Regions from separate parts of the Phyllobacterium sp. YR620 genome, predicted to be linked through region 2. Evidence: riboswitches for the same ligand, from Rfam matches in the RefSeq annotation. Region 2 holds a riboswitch; each other region holds the start of a gene.
What was found. A riboswitch is a leader RNA that binds a small molecule or an ion and turns the genes downstream of it on or off. The one in region 2 is predicted to bind thiamine pyrophosphate.
Positions count from the first base shown of each region.

Region 1: another riboswitch for thiamine pyrophosphate. It lies ahead of thiC (phosphomethylpyrimidine synthase ThiC); the one in region 2 lies ahead of BLR72_RS18170 (ABC transporter permease).
Region 3: another riboswitch for thiamine pyrophosphate. It lies ahead of thiB (thiamine ABC transporter substrate binding subunit); the one in region 2 lies ahead of BLR72_RS18170 (ABC transporter permease).

Region 1 is NZ_FNJP01000001.1:775,529-781,120, reverse strand. Features, by position in the region: gene thiS (sulfur carrier protein ThiS) at 1-117, opposite strand, end outside; gene thiO (glycine oxidase ThiO) at 114-1,073, opposite strand; gene thiC (phosphomethylpyrimidine synthase ThiC) at 1,078-2,880, opposite strand; TPP riboswitch at 3,028-3,146, opposite strand; gene BLR72_RS03610 (NADPH-dependent FMN reductase) at 3,197-3,763, opposite strand; gene rpsU (30S ribosomal protein S21) at 3,961-4,233, opposite strand; gene BLR72_RS03600 (RidA family protein) at 4,474-4,818, opposite strand; tRNA gene BLR72_RS03595 (tRNA-Lys) at 4,905-4,980, opposite strand; gene BLR72_RS03590 (PhzF family phenazine biosynthesis protein) at 5,096-5,592, opposite strand, start outside.
Region 2 is NZ_FNJP01000005.1:400,915-406,506, forward strand. Features, by position in the region: gene BLR72_RS18145 (FadR/GntR family transcriptional regulator) at 1-220, opposite strand, end outside; partial or broken gene BLR72_RS22745 (lytic transglycosylase domain-containing protein) at 600-938, shown strand; gene thiD (bifunctional hydroxymethylpyrimidine kinase/phosphomethylpyrimidine kinase) at 1,141-1,935, opposite strand; gene thiE (thiamine phosphate synthase) at 1,932-2,594, opposite strand; gene BLR72_RS18165 (ABC transporter substrate-binding protein) at 2,609-3,571, opposite strand; gene BLR72_RS18170 (ABC transporter permease) at 3,604-4,347, opposite strand; TPP riboswitch at 4,451-4,553, opposite strand; gene BLR72_RS18175 (TadE/TadG family type IV pilus assembly protein) at 4,602-5,561, opposite strand.
Region 3 is NZ_FNJP01000002.1:686,705-692,296, forward strand. Features, by position in the region: gene thiQ (thiamine ABC transporter ATP-binding protein) at 1-74, opposite strand, end outside; gene thiP (thiamine/thiamine pyrophosphate ABC transporter permease) at 67-1,701, opposite strand; gene thiB (thiamine ABC transporter substrate binding subunit) at 1,706-2,722, opposite strand; TPP riboswitch at 2,767-2,885, opposite strand; gene BLR72_RS10135 (thiamine diphosphokinase) at 3,260-3,904, shown strand; gene BLR72_RS10140 (hypothetical protein) at 3,991-4,272, shown strand; gene BLR72_RS10145 (glycine zipper 2TM domain-containing protein) at 4,547-4,879, shown strand; gene BLR72_RS10150 (ABC-F family ATP-binding cassette domain-containing protein) at 5,011-5,592, shown strand, end outside.

The DNA.
Region 1 (5,592 bases), on a different contig from region 2:
GAGTTCGCCATTCAGCGCTGTCGCCAGCCATTCGCCCTCGAACTCCAGCTCGCTCAGCAGCGCGTTGAGGAATTGCGCCGCGACCTCACGCGTTTCACCATTGACGATGAGTTTCATTGCGCCTTGTTCCTTTCATCGAAAATCATGTCCGCAGCCTGCAGCGCCATGGCGGGAGCAAGCAGGAAACCGTGGCGAAAAAGTCCATTGATGCTGATTGCATTGCCCTTGCGGACGACGCGCGGCAGGTTGTCGGCATAGGCCGGCCGGATACCGGTTCCAGTCTCCACGATCTCAGCCTCGCCAAAGGCGGGATGCAGGCTATAGGCGGCATTCAGCAGTTCCATCATCGAACGCGCTGTGATCGGCCCGGTCGCATCGCTTTCGATCATCGTTGCGCCGACCATGAAGGTCTGTCCTGCCCTTGGCACGATGTAGGCGGGAAAGCGGGGATGAATGAGCCGTATCGGCCGCGACAGGGCAACATCCGGCGTGCGCAACAGCAGCATTTCGCCGCGCACGCCGCGAATGTTCTCGTCCTGCGTCGCGCGACCGACACATTCTATGGTCCAGTCGAAGTCCGACGGGGCCGACAGATCGGTTTCGAAAGAAACACCGCAGGCTGCAAGCTTTGCGGCAAGGCCGACCAGCGCGTGGCGAGGATCAAGATGCGCTTCGCTGGGAAAATGAAGCCCCTTGCGAAAGCGGCCGGAAAGGTCGGGCTCAAGCGCCGCGATCCCTCCTTCATCGACCATTTCGAAGCCGGACGTGCGCGCGCCAAAGCGGTCGAGTTCCTTATGGTCGCGTGCCGGGGCGAGGACCAGCGTGCCGTTCCGGGTCACGCTGCCGGGCAGTGCTTCCTCCCACCAATCAGCTGCCGCTCGTCCAAGCTCGACGACGGCCTGCTCGGCGCTTTCCCTTTCGCAATAGGGCGCTAGCATACCGCCGGCATACCAGGATGCGGCCCTTAGGCCTCCGGGCGCTGGATCGACCACGGTCACCTCGATACCGCGCATCATCAGTTCGTGCGCAACCGCCAGGCCGGCAACGCCAGCGCCTTTGACAAGCACCGCCATGGGATCAGCCGCCATTTTCCAGCGGCATATAGAGATCGCCGCCCTCGCGGAATTTCGCCGCCATCGCCGCCATGCCTTCCTTCTGCGCCTCCGCCCTGATGTCGTGCGAAATACGCATCGAGCAGAATTTCGGCCCGCACATCGAGCAGAAATGCGCCACCTTGTGCGCTTCTTTCGGAAGTGTCTCATCGTGGTAGAGGCGCGCGGTTTCGGGATCGAGCGACAGGTTGAACTGGTCCTCCCAGCGGAACTCGAAACGTGCACGCGACAGCGCGTCGTCGCGCAGTTTCGCCGCCGGATGGCCCTTGGCAAGGTCGGCCGCATGGGCGGCGATCTTGTAGGTGATGACGCCGACCTTGACATCGTCCCGATTGGGCAGGCCGAGATGCTCCTTGGGTGTGACGTAGCAGAGCATTGCTGTGCCGAACCAGCCGATCATTGCCGCGCCGATACCGGAGGTGATGTGATCGTAGCCGGGTGCAATATCGGTCGTCAGCGGTCCTAGCGTATAAAATGGGGCCTCGCCGCAAACGGCGAGTTGCTTGTCCATGTTCTCCTTGATCTTGTGCATCGGCACATGGCCGGGCCCTTCGATCATCACCTGGCAATCCTTGGCCCACGCGATCCGGGTGAGTTCGCCCAGCGTCTCGAGTTCGGCAAATTGCGCCGCATCGTTGGCATCGGCGATTGAGCCAGGCCGCAGCCCGTCACCCAGGGAGAAGGAGACATCATAGGCGCGGCAAATATCGCAGATTTCCGCGAAATGCTCGTAAAGGAAGCTTTCCCTGTGGTGATGCAGGCACCACTTCGCCATGATCGAGCCGCCGCGCGAGACAATGCCGGTCACCCGGTTGACGGTGAGCGGGATGTAATGAAGCCGCACCCCGGCATGGATGGTGAAATAGTCGACGCCCTGTTCCGCCTGTTCGATCAGCGTATCGCGGAAAATCTCCCAGCTCAGGTCCTCGGCGATACCGCCCACCTTTTCCAGCGCCTGATAGAGCGGCACGGTGCCGATCGGCACTGGCGCGTTGCGGATGATCCACTCGCGGATATTGTGAATATTGCGCCCGGTCGAAAGGTCCATGACCGTATCCGCGCCCCACCGCGTCGCCCAGACCATTTTCTCGACCTCCTCGGCCATCGAAGAGGTGACAGCGGAATTGCCGATATTGGCATTGATCTTGACGAGGAAACTGCGGCCGATGATCATCGGCTCGAGTTCGGGGTGGTTGATATTGGCTGGGATGATCGCCCTGCCCCGCGCGATCTCGTCGCGCACGAATTCGGGCGTCACATAGTCCGGTATCGCCGCTCCGAAGGATTCGCCGTCGCGCGCCATCGCGCTCCTGGCCGCCTCGCGGCCAAGGTTTTCGCGAATGGCGACAAACTCCATCTCCGGCGTAACGATCCCTGCCCGCGCATAGGCGAGTTGGGTAACCGCACGGCCGTCCCTGGATCGGCGTGGCCTGCTGAGGCTGGAGAAAGCCGGCGTCAGGCGTTCGCCGGTCGCAAAGCCATTATCGGCGGGGAGAACGTGGCGGCCGTCATAAACAATCGTGTCGCCCCTCACCTCAAGCCAGGCCTCCCGCATGCGTGGCAGGCCCTGCGCAATATCGATCGTCACGAGCGGATCGCTATAGGGGCCGGACGCATCATAGACGGTGACATTGGGCTCGCCCGCCGTTGGATGCACGGCAATTTCGCGCATCGGTACGCGCAAATCCGCATATATGCGCCCGGGCTTGTAGACCTTGGTCGATGCAGGGAGCGCGCCGGTCGAAACGATTGGAGTAATTGCGGTCATCATCAGGTTCCTTTGCTCCGCGAACGCTCAAAAACGCCCGCCAGTTCAAATTGCCCGCATGCCATTATGGCCATGCAGGCGCGAAACCCAGTTCTGTGCCGGAAGGATGAAAGGCTTGTGCGAACTACAACAGGAGATCCCTGGCCCGCGCAGACTTTTGCACCGTCCCTACGCCAGTATGAACTGGATCAGGTTCAACGGGTCACTGCGCTTGCCGATGGCCAGCAGTATCTCAGCCCCTTGTCGGGACCCCCCTGGTGAATGTCTCTAAGAGACCCGCCTGCAACGCCGTTGTCAAGCGGGTCAATACGTCAGCTCAGGCGCGCAGCGGCTTCAGGGCCTCTGCCCACTTGGCAAGCTCCGCCAGCATTGTCGCCGCGCTGCCCGTCATCGATTCGGTGGCTTGGAAGACGCCTTCATCATCAATGAACTGCTGATACGAATGCACGGCAACGCCCTCGGGAATCGGCATCATGCGCAAGCCCGCAATCAGCCCTTTCACCGACTCGACCGAGCGCAAGCCGCCGGATACGCCGCCATAGCTGACGAATCCGGCCGGTTTGTAATTCCACTCCTTCGACAGGTAAATCAAAGCGTTGATGAGCGATGGCGGAGCGAAATAATCATATTCCGGCGTAACGAAAACGGTTGCGTCTGCCGCATCGACGAGGCTGCTCCAACGCTTGGTATGAGCCTTTTCATATTTCTGCATGCGGGGATGATGCGGTTCATCAAGGAGAGGCAGGTTTATCTCGGCAAGGTCGATCAGCGCGGTTTCGAACCGGGCATCCAAGCTAGCAAATTCATGAAACCACTTTGCGACTGCCGGACCGCCACGACCCGGGCGTGTGCTGGCAATGATAATGTTGAGGTTGAGCGCCATATGCTTGTCTCCATGATGCCTGACTGAATGCCCGCATGAATAGGCAGGCTGTGTGGCCGCGCAAGGAGGCACTTCCTGGAAACCGCCCAAGCGACGATCCCGGCCGACCATACAGGGCCAGGAAAAAACGAAACCCGCCCGGGCAAGGCCGTGCGGGTTTTCTCGCTATAAAAATGACCGGACGGGCCGGTCACCGACTATCGGTTGAAATCGCCACCGGCATTGCCATTCGGACGCGGCGGGCGTTCCTTCTTCTTCGGCCCTGGCAGAAGACCTTCGCGCTGTGCCTGCTTGCGCGCTGCCTTGCGGGCGCGGCTGACGGCTTCAGCTTTTTCACGGACACGGCGCTCGGACGGCTTTTCGAATGCCTGGCGCGCCTTCATTTCGCGGAAGAGACCCTCCCGCTGCATCTTTTTCTTCAGGACCCGGAGGGCCTGTTCAACATTGTTGTCTCGAACGAGTACTTGCAATCGTTTTCCTTACCCATGCTTGCCTCGTCTTGCGCAATAGCAATTGGCTACAATCAGACAAGCGTTTGAAGAATTGCCCCTGTGGCAATCCGGAGAAGCGCGGACTTTATGCATTTCCGCGCCAAAAATCCAGCCTGCCCGAGCAATTTACTCGGGCTTTGCTGCAAAGAAACCGCCTTTTACGGCAGGATGGTGACAACCGCTTCAAGAATAACGCACATTGACGTGCGCCAAACCGAATCAGAGAGCGGCGGTGACGATGATCTCGACCTTGTATTCGGGCGTTGCGAGCTTGGCTTCGCCGGTCGCGCGCGCGGGCGTATTGGCCGGATCGACCCAGCTATCCCACACGGCGTTCATCTCGCTGAAGTCCTTCATGTCGTCGAGCCAGATAATGGCCTGGAGCAGCTTGGACTTGTCGGTGCCGGCTTCCTTGAGCAGGCGATCGACGGCCGCAAGCACATCCTTGGTCTGCTCGGTAACACTCTTGCCCGGGCCACCCACCTGCCCGGCGAGATATACCGTGTTGCCATGGATAACGGCCTGGCTCATGCGTGGACCAACTTCAATACGACGGATGCTCATGGGAAGTCTCCTCTAGCGTTTGCCGGCAGGTTGAGCCTGCCTCGCGTGCATGAAAAAAGGGCCATGCGGCCCTTTTTTCGAAAGAATGGTGGGCACAGTAGGGATCGAACCTACGACCCGCTGATTAAGAGTCAGCTGCTCTACCAACTGAGCTATGTGCCCGTCAGCCGCTGTGACGACCGAAAGTGAGGGCTCTATAACGGGGCATTTCCTGCCTGTCCAGCCCTTCTTGAAAACTTTATGACGGCCGCGCACAGGAACAGCGCAAGGCAGCATATCAAGCAAAAAGACGGCCCTCCGCGACCTTGACCGCCGAACCGCCAATACGCGCGCCTAGGAGCTTCTCCTCGGCAATATCCAGCTCCAGTTGCAGGCGCGACGGCCTGCCCATCTCGTGGCCTTGTTCGATCGAGAGCCGCAGCACTCCGTCGAGCGGCCTGTCGAAGGCATGGATGGCGCCGGCAAAGGCCGCCGTCGCCGAGCCTGTCGCAGGATCCTCGTAGGTGCCGTCATCGCTGACGAACATGCGCGAATGAAAATGGCTGCCGTGCAGGATAGTTTCGCGGCAATAGCAGTAGACCGGCAACTGGCGATGCCCGATGGTCGGGGCAACATCCTTCATCGCCGTCTGGTTGATACGGATGCGGCCAGCCGATTCGAGACCATGGACCGGGACCATCATGAATGGCACGCCCGCGTCCCAGATGCTCGGCACATGGTTTTCGAAGCCGATCTCCCGCGGTTCGAGCCGCAGCGCGTTGGCAATTGCGATCC
Region 2 (5,592 bases):
TGACGTAAACGCCCGAACCCATGCGGATATGGATCAGTCCTTCGACTTCCAGCGCAATGAGCGCTTCGCGGATTGTCGGGCGGGAAACACCAAGTTCCTCGGCAAGTTCGCGTTCGCCGGGCAATCGTTCGCCAACTGCGAACGAACCGCACTCGATCAAATCACGGATCTGTTCCGCGACCTGCTGATACAGGCGGCGCGGCTGGATCGCTGCGAACATTGGACCTCCCCGCACGGCTCCTCTCCGCGCATGACTGGTAAACTGGCCTTACCAATCATTAACTGATACATTGATATATATGTTGGAGTCAACCCGGCACAACTCGCGCCTCGATCTCAGGCAATTGTTACACATTGTATCGGAAAGTGATTGCCGTCGGCACACGCGAACAAGCTAAGAGAAATCTCGATACTCAGACTTCTTCGACCGGTGACCAATGCTGCCTCAAAACCGATTGCCGCGCGCCTTCGCCGCCCTGAGCCTTACCTTGGTTCTGGGTGCTTGCTCGACAACCGATCCCAAGCTGCCGAGCGCGGCATCGATCCCGGTTCCAGAGGCTGCGCCACGCGTGGCCGCAACTGACTCACGGCCTGCAGCCAAGACATCCGACAAATCCGTCGATGGCCTGATCACAAAATACTCGGTTGCCTATGCTGTGCCGGAATCCCTTGTTCGCCGTGTCGTGAAGCGTGAAAGCCGTTTTAACCCCCAGGCACGCAACGGGCCCTATTGGGGGCTTATGCAATTGCTCCCAGCGACTGCACGCGGCCTCGGCCATGATGGCAACGCCAAGGATCTGCTCGATGCGGAGACCAACCTCAAATACGGGGTGAAGTATCTCGCTGGCGCCTATAAGGTGGCGGACAGCAATCCGGACCAGGCAGTCCGCCTCTATTCACGCGGGTATTACTATCAGGCCAAGCAGAAGGGCATGCTCGACGTGCTCGAACCTTCGGCGGAGCCCGTACAGACCGCTCTTGTTGCGACGTCATCGGAAGCAAGCACGGCCCCCGCCGCGCAGGCGACGAGCGCCCTCATGACGCCGACGGAACTTGCCTATGCCGACGGCAAGGTGGTGTTTCCGGCGGTGATCCCGCTGCCCTTCGAGCGGCAGGATTTGCTGGCCTCCACGATCGTGCCTACCACCACCGGTGGAAATGGTGCACGGGTCCGCGCCCCCGCCCCACTTTGAGCTCACTGCCCGCGAGCATCGCTGACGTCACGTAATCCTTGGCGTGCGCCACGGCATCGGCCAGAATCTCGCCCTTGGCCAGTTCAGCCGTGATGGCCGAGGCAAGCGTGCAGCCGGTTCCATGGTCGTTGTCCGTGGCAATGCGGGGGCTGGAAAACCATTCTTGCGTTTTTCCGTCGCACAGAAGATCGCTGCTTTCCGATCCGCTGCCATGGCCGCCCTTGATCAAGACTGTTGAAGCACCGACAGCCAGCAGAAGCTCGGCCTGGCGCACCATTTCAGCCGCATCGCCTGCGACGGGCCGCCCGGTCAGCAGGGCTGATTCCGCAAGGTTGGGTGTGACGAGGGTTGCCTTGGGGAGAAGCACCTGCCGCAACGCATCGATGGCTCCGGGTTCGAGTAGCCGATCACCTGAGGTCGCGACCATCACCGGGTCGATAACGAGCGCCCGGTGCCAGCCGCGCAGGCCGTTGACAATGCTCTCGATCGCTGCCACTGCGGAGACCATGCCGATCTTGATCGCGGCCACGTCAATGTCTGACAGAACGGCATCGATCTGCGCGCTTATGATCGAAGGCGAGAGATTTTCGATTGCTGTCACGCCCTTTGTGTTCTGGGCGGTGATGGCTGTGATGACGCTCGCGCCGTAGACGCCAAGCGCCGAGAAGGTCTTCAGGTCCGCCTGGACACCTGCGCCGCCGCCGCTATCGGAACCGGCAATGGTCAATGCGATCGCGGTCATCGCCGTGCCTCGAGCGCCTTGTCCACTGCCTCGCGCAGTATTTGCGCAGCGGCCTTCGGGTCGACCTGCCGAAAAATGGCCGAAATGACCGCTATGCCATCGGCTCCGGCTTTGATGGCCGGTGCAGCGCGCGCGAGATCGAGGCCGGCAATAGCGCCGATCGGCAGGTCGGGCTTCTTCGCCCGAATGATCTGCGCCAGACGTTGATAGCCGTCAAAGCCGATGGGACCGTCGGGATTGTGCTTGGCCGGCGTTTCGAACAGCCCGCCGATGCAAGCATAGTCGATATCGCCAGCGATGGCGGCTTCGGCATCGGATTCGTTCTTCACCGTCAAACCGATGATCGCATCCGGGCCAAGCAGACGACGGACGTCGGCGACCAGCATGTCCTCGCGCCCGACATGGACCCCGTCGGCACCCGTGGCAAGCGCCACGTCGACCCGGTCGTTGACGACGAAAGGAACGCCGCTGCCGCCCAGCGCTGCCCGGATCGCATGGGCACGTTCCACCATCTTTCGTGTTGGCGAATTCTTGTCGCGATATTGGATGATCGTGGCGCCGCCTCGCGCCGCAGCGAGCGCTAGAGCACCAAGGTCTTGCTCGCCGCCAATAGCGTCGACATCGACAATGGCATTCAGCCGGAAATCTACTTTTGGCATGATCTTCTCTTTCATCAGAGCGAAGGAGGTTGGGAGAGTTCGACGGCGAGGTCGCCGACGGCGGGGATCGATTTGATCAGCCCTGCTTCGTGCAGGAAGACACCGAGGCGTTCGTAGCGGCCGCGATCGAGAGCCGCCGGCCGTTTGGCGAAGCGTGGCAGCGTGTCCGTCCACGCCTGCCTGTTCAGCGGATTGTCGAGATCCGGGTAGGCCTTGATGAAAATCTGCCAGCTCTCGTCCGGGTGATTGGTCAGATAGATTGCCCCCTTTTCGACAGCGCCGAGAAAGCGCGGCAGGCGATTGTCGGTGACGAGATCCCGGTGCGTGACGAAGATGAGTTCGTCATAGACCGGCACGCCGTGCTCCTCGGGAAAGAAGGCGCGGCCGCTGTGACCCTCCTGTGCCATCTGGGTCAGTTCGAAGTTGCGGTAGGCTCCGACCGTCGCATCGACCTGCCCCGCGATCAGCGAGGCTGACAGGGCGAAATTGACGTTGATCAGTTCCACGTCCTTGATGGACATGCCTTCGGACTTGAGCATGGCGCCGAGCATCGCATCCTCGAACCCGGAGACCGAGAAGCCGACTTTCTTGCCCTTCAAATCCTTGAGGCTTTTGATCGGACCATCGGCCAGCGTCATCACCGTGTTGAGTGGCGTTTCCACCAGCGTCCCGAAGCGCACCAGCGGCAGGCCGGTGTCATGGTCGAGGTAGAGATTAGGCTGGTAGTGGATGGCGACCTCTGCTTGCTTTGCCGCAACGAGGCGTGGCGGTGCGGCCGGGTCTGCTGGCGGCATGAGATTCACATCAAGGCCGGCATCGGCAAAGAATCCCTTCTCGCGGGCGATGATAAGAGGGGCGTGGTCCGGATTGACGAACCATTCGAGCAGTACCGTCAACTTGTCGGCGGCACTGGCGGGCGCGGTTGCGGCGCAGAGCGCAAGGCATATGGCGAGGATCGATAAGCGTGTGCGGAACATCAGTCGTCCTTTGTTGCGATGATGGGAGTTGCTCATGTTTGCGGCGCCCAAGGGGTAAGGCGGCGGGTCAGGGCGTCGACGAGAAAGCGCAGGATCACGGTGAGGGCGGCGAGGATCATCAGTGCCGCGAACATGGTTTCGGTCTGCATGCGGGCATTGGCTTGCAGCATGACAAAGCCGAGCCCGCGCGACGAGCCGACCCATTCGCCAATCACGGCGCCGATCGGGGCAAAGACGGCGGCGACCCGCAGGCCCGATCCGAGCGAGGGCAAGGCGCTAGGAACCCGAACGAGAAGCAGGGTTGCGAGCGGCGTCGCTTGCGTGAGCGAAGCCGCATCGAGGAGGTCGCGGTTGGTTCGCTGCAGGCCATCGGCAAAGGCCGATGCGACGGGAAAGAAGATGATGAGGCTTGCCATCACCACCTTGGAGGCAAGTCCAAAGCCGAACCACAGGACAAGCAGCGGCGCGATGGCGAATACCGGGAATACCTGCAAGACAAGAAGAAGCGGCCAGACGACATGGCGAAAGGCGGGAATGGCGGCGACAAGCAGCGCGATAATAATGCCGGCGAGCGCGCCGAATGCCAGTCCAAGCAGGACCTCGATGAGCGTGATCGATGCGTTGACGCCAAGATATTGCCGCTGTTCGACAAGCGCCGACACCACCGCAATTGGCCCAGGCAGAATGAATCGCGGAGGCTGGAACAGCCAGACCGCCACTTGCCAGCAAGCAAAGACGGCGGCAAGCGCCGCGACCATGCGAATAACGAGGCGCATGCAGCTACCGCCGCAGTTCAGATGTCAGGATGTAGGGCACGCTCTGGACTCCATTGCTTTTGGAGATCCGGTCATGCGCGAAGGTGAAGCTGAAAAGGCGCGAACTTTGCTCAATTCCCGTTCCTACGCCGGCATGACCCGGATCAGGTTCAAGGGTCCAGCTCGACGCTATCTCAGCACTGTACAGTGCCCCCCTCGGAATGAAGCGATGATGGAGCGGCGCGAGATTAAAGTCAATCGCGCCGCGTCAGGTCCTAGTGGGTCAGGCGAACGTTCTCGCCGTCGACCGATTTACAGGCGGCCGTGATCTTGTAGTAGAAGTCCTGGTTGGCCCAGCCGCCGCCGTCTTCCCACGCATGGCTATGGGGCGTGTTGTCACAATTCATCAGATCATCGAGTGGGGGCTTCGATCCCAACGGCAGTTGCACGCCGTCCACGAACAGATGGTTGACCGTGTTCGGGTCGTCGGTCTTCAGCGTGGAATTGTATTTCGAATAGCCGGACTCGCTTGTGGCAATGCAATCGACGTATCGCGATTTCCCGCCGTTCTTGTCCTTGTAGCCGATGTCGCAACCATCATTCTTGATTTCCATCTTGAGGTACAGCTTGGTGTAATCACCGAGGTCGAACGTGATCGGAACATTGATATCCGGGTCTGTTTTACCGCCGCCGTTACCGTTGTAGAGGTTATGGTCGGTCGCGGTGTATTTGATGGTGCCGACGACAACGTCCTTGCCATTGCGCACGACGATGATCGAAACTTTCTTGAACCAGTAGCCCGTAACCTTGTCGATCGTGATCTTGGCCGTCGTCGGCTTCAATGGCGCCAGCGCCGTGGCGTTGACGTTGATCGGCATGTTGTCCTTGTTGAGAACATGCATGAACAGGGTGCTGGTCTGGCCGCCAAGGGTGATGGAAACCTTTTGATTTTCGGTACTGAAGTTCAAATTGATATCTTCGGCGCGCAGGCCGAGATTGGCCTGGAGGAAGGCACGTGCCCTCGCCTCGGCGGCCGCTTTGTTGGACCCGGTGAAAACCGAGGCTGCCGCAAGCGCCGCGGCGTCGGCCGCATTCTGCAGCCGCGAACGGTCATTGCTGGCGCGGCTATAATCCACGGCGAGCCCGGCAAACCCCAGGAGCGGTACAAGCAGCAAGCCGAATGTAATCGCGGTTGCGCCGCGGCGGTCTTTTATGAATTGACGTAGATACTTCATGGCCCCACTCCAGTCGATGAGCGCAACCATC
Region 3 (5,592 bases), on a different contig from region 2:
CCATAATTGAAATCCACCGATTCGAGACGAATTTCCGCGCCCCGCCGCGTTCCGTCACTCCAGCGTTCAACCATCGCTACGTACCTCGCGTGTCTTCAGGCGGTTGGCGGCCCTGTCAGCAAGGATCATTAGGAGCAAGCACAGGCAGCCGAGTATCAGGGCGAGACCGGCCGCATCCTGAGTGCGATAGCTGCCCACGCGCTGCAACAGGAGGTAGGGCAGCGTCTGGACAGCGTCATTTCCGAAAAGCGCGATCGTTCCGAGATCGCCGAGCGAAAGCGCCATTGCGAATGCAAAGGCAATCCACAAAGGCTGCCGCAATACCGGCCAGTCGATGAGGCGGAGCCGGTTCCATCCCCTGATGCCCAGTTCCGCGCAGAGCCGATTATGGCGGCTCGCCGCCGTATCCCAGGCCGGTCGCAGAATGCGGTATGCGAATGGAATTGCCATCGCCGCATTGACGCTCACGACCATTACCGGCGCAAGCCTGAACGGATCGACGAAATGGCGCGACAGGATGAACCACCCCGCTCCGATGACGATCGGTGGCACAACCATGATGAGGCTGGCGCCAAGGTCAAGGGCGCGTTCAAAAATGCCGGGCGTTCCGTAACGGCGGCGGTTTGCGATGTCCTCGCGTGCCGTAACGAGGACGAGCGAAATCAGCGTTGCAAGAAGGCCGGCGCCAGCGCCAAGGCAGAGGCTCGTGAGGATTGCCCGCCACACCTGCGTTTCGCCCATCAAACGCCAAAGGTCGGCAGAAAGACCGGAAACCACGGTGCCTGCCATGGGCAGTCCCACGAAGAGCACGCCGACGAGAATGAGGATAGTATCCAACGACCTTGCCCGGGCATAGGGCCTATCGAAGCGCCGGGCCGTCGTGCGCAGGCTGAACCCCTCTTCCGTAGGCCGGCCGGCCATGCTGAGGAGCAAAAGTACCGCGACCGTCAGGGTCAGTTGCAACAGGGTCAGCGATACGGCACGCGCGATATCGAAGTCGAAGTGGAGCGCCTGGTAGATCGCCACTTCCAGCGTTGTCGCGCGCGGCCCGCCGCCAAGCGTCAGCACGATGGTGAAAGACGTAATACACAGCATGAAGATCAGCCCGGCAATGCCGGCAAGATTGCGCCGTATTACCGGCCATTCGATCAGGCGAAACTGCGCCAATGCGCGCATGCCGAGCTGAGCGGAGAGCTTCCAGTAATCTTCCGGAATTGAATCGAGGCTGGCGAGAATGAACCGCGTTGCCAGCGGCAGGTTGAAGAACACGTGGGCGATCAGAATGCCAGTGAGGCCGTAGATGTTCGGTATGATTTCAGAGCCGGATTGCGCGAACAGCGCAGCGAGAAGGCCGTTGCGTCCGTAAATGCTGGTGATCCCGAGCACAGCGACAAGCGCAGGCAGGGCTAGGGGCAGGGCGAAAAGGCGCAAGATCATCGGCCGCCCCGGAAAATCAGGATTGGCATGGAGGGCCCGGGCCAGCGGGATGGCAAAGGCGATCGAGAGCAGCATTGAAAGAACGGCCTGCAACAGGGTGAAGCGTGCAACTCTCCACAAATAGCTGTCGAATGCAGCAAAGCCTTCGGTATTGCCACGCAATGCCTCGCTCAGGAGACCGAGCAAGGCTCCCCCCGCAAGCAGGGCGAGAAAGGCCAGGGCGAGTGCCCCGGCCAAAGGTTTGAGGGAGATGGTGGGCGTCAATGCGTTACAGGCTCATCGACGCAAGCCACTCGTCGATCCAGGCCTTGCGGTTCTTGGCGACTTCCTCCGGCGAGAACATCAGGGTCGTTACGGGCTTTACCAGCCTGTCGAAGGCCGGGTTCAGCGGCGCGCTGGTTTTTGCCGCCGGGAACATCCAGTTGTTTTCCGGGATGGCGTCCTGGAAGGCAGGCGAGGTCATGAAGGCAAGAAATTCCTTGGCCAGCGGGTTCTTCGCGCCCGTCGTGGTCTGGCCCGCGACCTCAACCTGCAGATAGTGGCCTTCGGCGAACGAGGCCGCCTTGTAGCGCTCGGTCTTTTCGGCGATCTCGTGATAGGCAGGAGATGTCGTATAGGAGAGGACAAGCGGCGCTTCACCCTTGGTGAAGAGGCCGTATGCTTCCGACCAACCGGGCGTAACGGTCAAGACGCGGTTCTTGAGCTTGGCCCAAGCTTCCCCCGCCTTGTCGCCATAAACCGATTTTACCCACAGGAGCAGTCCGAGGCCCGGCGTCGAAGTACGCGGGTCCTCTATGACGATCTTCTGTTTCGGATCGCCTTCGACGAGGTCCTTGAGGCTCGCGGGAGGGTTCGTCAGCTTCTCCGTGTCATAAATCGCGGCAAAGTAGCCATAGTCGAAGGGCACGAAAATATCGTCCTTGTAGCCACCCGGAATTGCTACTGCCTTCGTATCGATGCCGTGCGGTGCGAAGAGGCCGGTCGCTGCCGCCTCATAGGTGAGGTTCGTATCAAGACCGAGCACAATGTCCGCCTTCGTTGCAGCGCCTTCGAGCTTTAACCGGTTAAGAAGGGCAACGCCGTCGGTCACGCCAACGAAGTCGACCGTGCAACCGCACTGTTTCTCGAAAGCCTCTTTAACCTTGGGGCCGGGGCCCCACTCCGCGGTGAAGCTTTCATAGGTATAGACGGTGAGCTTGCCTTCGGCGTTGGCACCCGCCGGGAAAGCGAGGACCAGCGCACCGATCATGAGTGCAAATTTCAATAGTGTCGTTAGCGGCCGCATCGGCGCCTCCTTAGCTTGATGTTCAAAAGGATTGGTGCGCCGGCTGTGATGCCGCGTCTAATCCCTCCGCCGGTACAAACCGGATCAGGTTCCGCGGGTTGGCAGGTGTTTCACCTTGTGCCTCTCAGCCTGTCATTTCTGGCAGGCACCCCGTTAGAGCGTTGCAAAGATTAAAGAAAAACATTGGTCGGCGCAAGCCGATTGCCCGTCTTGCGTGTGGTTGCGATCGCAATGTCGGGGGGCCGGTTAATCCGCGCTGATTAACCCGGATTTGTGTGAAGCCATGCGTCCCCGAATCTGCTAGATTTCCCTTCAGAACAATAAGAAGACTAAGGGGGCAGAAATGTTCGAACTCACGGATGGGGCCATGCTGGTGGTCATCGCCATCGCCACGGCAATCGGGGCTTACATATTCTACGGTATCTCGCTGGTGCAGCTTACAGGGTTTTAGCGTTCGCACGCGTGCCTTTGCCCGGCAGCTTCATGCCACGCTGAACGACGCTATGCGGCGCGAGTGCCGCATGCTATGGCCGCGTCATGAGCAAGTTTGTCATTCTTCTCGGCGGAACCGTCCACGCCAATGATCGCCTCAGGGACCTCGTCGCCGGTGCCCGCGTCCTTGCGGCCGATGGCGGCATAGCACATGCCGAAGCCCTCGGCCTCGAACCCGAGCTTTGGCTCGGCGATTTCGATTCGACGTCACCCGAACTCGACCGGCGTTATGCGCATGTTCCCCGCTCGGTTTTCCCGGCTGCAAAGGATATGACGGACGGCGAGCTGGCGCTCAACGAGGCCTATCGGCTCGGAGCAACGGAAGTCGTTCTGTGCGGGGCGTTCGGCGGTTCGCGCACCGATCACACGCTCCTGCATCTCACCATGGCGACGGCCCATGCGGCCGAGGGCCGCAAGATAATCCTCTCCAGCGGTGATGAAGAAGCGCATCCGCTGGTCGCAGGTTCCTACAGGTTCGATTTCCCCGAAGATACGCTCTTCAGCATTGTTGCATTTTCGCCATTGCACGGGCTTTTTATCGAAGGCGCGCGCTGGCCGCTGCAAAATATGGAACTTTCTTTCGGTTCATCGCTTACTGTCTCGAATTCGGTACGCGGAACTCTCCGGGTATCGCTCGATTCAGGTAAGGCAATCCTGATTGCTGCCTTGCAACCGGCGCCCGGCTTGTAAAAAAAAGCGCTAGATGCAATTGTTGCAGGACAGCATTGGGGACGCAAGCTGTTGAAATTTGGTTCTAACAACGGGAGAGGTCTTCCATGTTGAAAAGTTTGTCCACGATTGCAGTCGCCGGACTCCTGGCGTTTTCGGCCGCCGGGTGCACCACTTCTGATCAGCGCGTCGCCGGCTACGGCGTAGGCGGTGCGGCATTGGGTGCATTGGCTGGCGGTGCAATCAACGGTGGCAAGGGCGCCCTTGCAGGTGCTGCAATCGGCGGTGCCGGTGGTGCTTTGGTTGGTGCTGCCACCAACAACAATAGCAATCGTTATTGCACATACGAGAATCGTTATGGCCAGCGTTATCAGGCTCCGTGCCGATAATCTGTTATTTCCAGCATAAGAACAGGCCGGGATTTTCCCGGCCTGTTTTTTTTGGGCCAGGGCGGAATAGCCCAACGACGCTACTGATCGTAGGTGAGCGTGGCGTACGCAGACCCTCCACCGGCTTCATACAGCCATGATCCTCGGGACACGAGCCGAGAATATCGACGAGCGCTCCGCCATAATTTGTTGGTAAGCGCGACGGAAAACTTTCTTCTGCCTTATTGGCACAGCAGGGTCCGCCGCATCTGTTTTGGACATGAAAGGATTTGTCATGAAGTTACGTCTGACCGCGATTGCGGTATCCGCGCTGCTGGCCGTTTCTGTTGCCGGTTGCGCAACGAGCGAGCAAAACGTACGTGGAGGGACGGGCGCCCTGATTGGCGGTGGCCTGGGTGCGATTGCCGGGCAGGCGCTGGGGCATGACACGAAGAGCACGGTGGTTGGCGCAGCAGGCGGTGCCTTGCTCGGTGCCGCAATCGGTACCGTAACGACGCCGCAAGGCCAGACGCAGAACCTCTGCCGCTACCAGCGGCGTGACGGCTCGATCTATACCGCGCCTTGCGAAGGCAATGGCGGCGGCGCCTATGGCGGCAGCGGATACTGATTTTCAACGCATAGTCCAACGACAGGCCGGAAAATTCCGGCCTGTTTTATTTGACAGAGGCACGTTTCTCGCCGAAAAGGCCATGCGCCCGGCAACCCCGGTCTGTCTGTACCGCTGGATTTGAATTCTTCATGGCCCCACCACTGCTTCGTCTCGACCAGATTGCGCTGACATTCGGCGGCACGCCGCTCCTGAGCGATGCTGCGCTTTCCGTCAGCGAGGGGGATCGCATTGCCCTAGTCGGTCGCAATGGTTCGGGCAAATCGACGCTGTTAAAAATCGCGGCCGGCTTCATTGCGCCGACCGACGGCGAGGTGTTCAAGCATCCGGGCGTGACAGTTCGCTATCTCGCGCAGGCGCCGGACATGGATGGCTTTGCAAATGTCCACGACTATGTGGAAGCCGGGCTCGGACCCGCCGACGACCACTACCGCGTCGGCTATCTGCTGGAACATCTGGGGCTTACCGGCGAAGAAAAGCCGGACAATCTCTCGGGCGGCGAGGCGCGCAGGGCGGCGCTTGCCAAGGTGCTCGCGCCGCAGCCGGATATCCTGCTTCTCGACGAGCCGACGAACCATCTCGACCTGACGACGATCGAATGGCTGGAAGGCGAACTTCGCCAGATGCGCTCGGCCCTCGTAGTCATTTCGCATGACCGGCGCTTTCTCGAAAACGTCAGCCGTACGACCGTCTGGCTCGATCGCGGCGTTACC